Regions from separate parts of the Peribacillus sp. NPDC096540 genome, predicted to be linked through region 2. Evidence: riboswitches for the same ligand, from Rfam matches in the RefSeq annotation. Region 2 holds a riboswitch; the other holds the start of a gene.
The links. A riboswitch is a leader RNA that binds a small molecule or an ion and turns the genes downstream of it on or off. The one in region 2 is predicted to bind thiamine pyrophosphate.

Region 1 (2,475 bases), on a different contig from region 2:
GGGATCAGAAGAGTGTGAAAGAGGCTTTTATAGCGACTTGCGAAGTGGCTAAGGAGAAATATGGTTTGAATGTGGATGAGTTTGAGGAAGCGGTACGGAAAGAAGCACGTGAGCTTTATTCTTCTTATGATACATATGAATTTACGCAAATGATCGGTATTAACCCTTTTGAAGGACTTTGGGGGGATTTTCGAGATGATCATAATGAATTCCGTAAGATGGCCGAGATTGTACCGGCTTATCGGAAAGAGGCCTGGACAAGAGGCTTGAAGGCATTAGGAATTGATGACCCGGCATTTGGTCTTGAGCTAGCAGAACGTTTCCCTGCTGAGAGACGGAAAAAACCATTTATTTATGAAGAATCATTCCGTGTGTTAGATGAGTTAAAAGGGAAATACAAATTGTTATTACTGACGAATGGTTCGCCTGAGCTTCAAAATACTAAGCTTGAAATCACGCCTGAATTAGTTCCTTATTTCGATCAAATCGTTATTTCCGGCGCGTTTGGACGTGGGAAACCGGATGCTTCTATTTTTGAGCATGCATTAGAAATCATGGAGCTTGATAAGGATGAAGTATTAATGGTCGGCGATAATTTAATGACGGATATCCTTGGTGCATCACGTACGGGCATTAAATCGGTTTGGATAAACCGTCATGATAAGGAACGGAATGAAGTCATCCCTAATTATGAAATCACGCATTTAGAGGAGCTTTTTCCTATCCTTGAGAGTCTGAAAAAATAACGGATATATCCCCTTCAGGTAGTAAGTTCAAAAAACTTAACTTGGAGGGGATTTTATTTAATTCAAAACATGGCATGAAAATAATAGGTCTTTGAAATTATTTACAAGTTAAAATGGATGGTATATAGTTACCTTGTAATAATTAATACTATTCAGACTAGGGGTGTCCAATAAAAGTTGGGCTGAGAGAGAAGCGCGTTAAAGCTTCTTAACCCTCAGGACCTGATCTGGTTCATACCAGCGTGGGGAAGTTAGAATCTACTATTCAATGACATTTAATTTGGTCATATCTGTAGTCATACTAACTTTAGCCAGGTCTTAAATATGAGACCTGGCTTTTTCGTGCGAAAATGGATTGGATTTTGTCCTTTTTAAACTAACTTAAAAAGGAGAAATGAAATCATGAGTAATTCAGTAAATGACATGAACGTTTCAATTATGTCCAATTTTGCAGGAAGTAAAAAAGTTTATGTAGAGGGGTCTAGACCGGATATAAAAGTTCCAATGCGTGAAATTCAACTGAGTCCAACAACAGGAGCATTTGGTGAAGAGGAAAATTTACCTCTACGCGTTTATGATACTAGCGGTTTCTATACAGATTCTGAGTATTCTATTGATATTCGTAAAGGTCTTGACCCTATTAGACGCAACTGGGTTCTTGACCGGGAGGACGTTGAAGAGTATGTGGGTCGTGAAATAAAACCCGAAGATAATGGTTATAAAAAAGTTGATTCTCATTCCAAAGCAGAAGTTTTTCCGGGATTGAAACGCAAACCCTTGCGTGCAAAAACAGAGAGGAACATAACCCAACTTCATTATGCTCGTAAAGGTATCATTACCCCAGAAATGGAGTTTATATCAATTAGAGAAAGTGTTTCAGCTGAGTTTGTACGAGATGAAGTAGCTAGCGGTCGGGCCATTATACCGGCTAATATTAACCACCCTGAAAGTGAACCAATGATAATCGGCCGTAATTTTCATGTGAAAATAAATGCGAATATTGGTAATTCTGCTGTTAGCTCATCCATCGAAAACGAAGTAGAAAAAATGACTTGGGCCACACGCTGGGGAGCCGATAACATCATGGATCTTTCTACAGGGAAGAATATACACACAACCCGTGAATGGATTATTAGAAATTCTCCTGTACCAGTTGGAACGGTACCGATTTATCAAGCACTTGAAAAAGTAGATGGAGTTGCTGAAAATTTAACCTGGGAAGTTTTTCGGGATACTTTAATTGAGCAGGCTGAACAAGGTGTTGACTACTTTACCATACATGCAGGCGTTCTTCTGCGTTATATCCCATTAACAGCAAAGCGGATGACAGGAATAGTTTCCCGTGGGGGTTCTATCATGGCTCAATGGTGTCTGGCTCACCATGAAGAAAGCTTCCTCTATACTCATTTTGAAGAAATCTGTGAAATCATGAAAACATATGATGTATCTTTCTCATTAGGGGATGGACTTCGTCCTGGATCTATTGCTGATGCAAACGATGAGGCACAATTTGCGGAATTGGAAACACTGGGTGAACTAACAAAGATTGCTTGGAAACATGATGTACAAGTTATGGTTGAGGGACCCGGTCACGTTCCAATGCATTTGATTAAAGAAAATATGGATAAGCAAATGGAAGTTTGTCAAGAAGCACCGTTCTATACACTGGGACCCCTGACAACTGATATAGCTCCTGGCTACGATCATATTACTTCTGCGATTGGGGCTG
Region 2 (2,475 bases):
AAATTCCAAAGAGAGAGGGCACCAATTTCTCCGTACGCAAAATCCATGAGGACCGATCCCAGACAGGAAGCTATCGCCGCTAATACAGCTACTGACATATTAAACTTTTTATACCTGAACGCCATAAACACCAGTTCCGCAAATAATCCTTGTACAACTCCATACAAGAGTACCGTTAACCCCCACGGTGAACCTAAAAAGAATTCACCGGACGCTGCCGCGATTTCTGCCAACAGAGCCACACCCGGTTTCCTCATAACTAAAAAGGCAACGGGCCCTGCTATAAACCACATTCCATATATTAATTGATCTAGATGTAACCCTAATGGTTTAACGGAATAATATATCGAACCCCAAAGGATATAGACTATTCCAAATGCGACGGCAATCACAATCGTGACTAAAATATCCGTTAATTTCAACCCTTTTCTCATTGTTTCAATCTCCTTTATACCTCTAGTTCTTCCTTATGCACTGGCCAAGTTTCTAAGCGATAAGCCATTTCCCAAAAAGAGTATTCATATTGACTGCTAAGGATAAAATGCTCTTTCATTCTTTCTTTATCTTCTTCCGTTACTTTTTCAGCGATCTCATCAAGTCTCGCGATTTGTTCTTCTACCAACGTACGGAACCATTCTCCTCCGTATGCTGCAATCCACTCTTGATAAATTGGCTCATCAGGTATACACCCTTGCAGTTTTTCACCTATTTCATAGTACAACCAGTAACACGGTAAGATGGCCGCAATCACATCCCCTAAATGTCCAGAATACGCGGCACGATACATATGGGATGTATAGGCATACGCAGTAGGAGCAGGCTTAAAGTTTTTCCTTTCTTCTTCTGTAATACCTAATCTCTCAGAAAAATTTTCATGAAGCTTTAACTCAGCTTCATATGTTCCTTGTGCGTGGCTTGCAAGTCGACTAGTTGTATGTAAATCTGTTGCTTTGACTGCACCTAAAGCTTGAACTCTAGCAAAATGAGATAAATAATATGCATCTTGCATGACATAATAACGAAAACACTCTACTGGCAATGTGCCATCTCCAATTCCTCTAACAAACGGGTGATTGAAGCTTGCTTCCCAAATATGATCTACTTCTTTACGAATGACCTCTGAAAATTTCATTTTCTATACCTCCAAATTTTTTGTATTTTATTAAGCAATTAAACGGGATAAATAATGATTGGTAACCTATAATCACCTCTTTTGGGCAAATAAAAAACCACTTCCTTTACCGACGTAAAGAAAGTGGTTGTACTTGAAAAATACATAAACGTATTGTTTCATGACCCCACTTCCCTACGCTGGTGTAAACCAGATCAGGTTCTAAGGGTCTTAAAGTTATACTTTAATCTCAGCTTCTGCGGTAAAATTGACTTTCACCTATAAAGCACCCCTAGTGGTACAAATTGTATATTTAGTTCATTTGCCTTTATATTAACACGATAAATCTAATTGTCAAACTTATTAGATAAAGTTTTTAACCAAGGATGTTGATTATCTTTTGGATTAATAGCCTTTCAATCTTGTATGCCCATCTAATAATGATTTATTATCTCGTCCGTTTAATACCATTAAACCAATCAGTGATTGTTAAACCCATAACATCGCTCCTTAATTTTCTGAATATACAATTTTATTTATATTATACTAACTATAAATAACTTTCTAAGCAAATGCTTTGACCAAAGGGAGCTCATTTCGTAGTTTACTCGTGAGTTTTGCTGTTTTACTCGTGAATTCTTTCATTTTCTTATATATTTATGGTAAAACATAGCCTATATGTCAGGGAACAGTCATACAGACTGTTCCCTGACATATAGGCTATCTACTAACTATTATACGTTATTAACAAAGTACAATATTAAAATTTATACATTTGATGTTGCTTTTAATTTTATATCTTCTATCTGTATTTTGTCATAGCTACCATACTTTTCTCTTACAACCAACAATGCCAGTGCCGCCATTACGCTTGGAACTGTAAAGGCCATAAATGCATTTTGAGGTGAATACTTTGCAGCCAGCAATAAACCTATTAAAGTAGGAGCAACAATAGCACCGATTCTTCCAAAAGCTAAAGCCCAACCTATCCCGGTTGTTCTTATCTCCCGCGGATAATACTCTGAAATATACGTATTTGCCAAATTCATTGTACCAACTGTACAGGCACCCCCAAAAGCAATAAGGATATACAGAGCAACTACATTAGAGGTTAATCCTAAAATTACAAAGCAGATTGTACCTAAAGCGCAGAGAGAAACTAATACTCTCCTATGACCAATTTTTCCAACAAAGTATCCTCCTATTATTGAACCACCAATTTGTCCTATCCCTGATATAAGGTTAAAAGATAAGCTTGACGTAAGACCATATCCTGACTGCTGCATGATTTTTGGTAACCATGTATTCAGTCCGTATACCATGAGTAAACAATTAAAGGCAGCTACCCAAAACGCAAACGTACT

Region 1: it holds a riboswitch for thiamine pyrophosphate, as region 2 does, so the genes downstream of both, thiC (phosphomethylpyrimidine synthase ThiC) here and tenA (thiaminase II) in region 2, are expected to answer to the same signal.

The regions. Positions count from the first base shown of each region.
Region 1 is NZ_JBNNTG010000049.1:5,867-8,341, reverse strand. It holds gene ACQKMR_RS25545 (HAD family hydrolase) at 1-746, shown strand, start outside; TPP riboswitch at 896-1,012, shown strand; gene thiC (phosphomethylpyrimidine synthase ThiC) at 1,146-2,475, shown strand, end outside.
Region 2 is NZ_JBNNTG010000036.1:15,113-17,587, forward strand. It holds gene ACQKMR_RS23330 (ECF transporter S component) at 1-434, opposite strand, end outside; gene tenA (thiaminase II) at 449-1,132, opposite strand; TPP riboswitch at 1,287-1,415, opposite strand; gene ACQKMR_RS23340 (MFS transporter) at 1,879-2,475, opposite strand, start outside.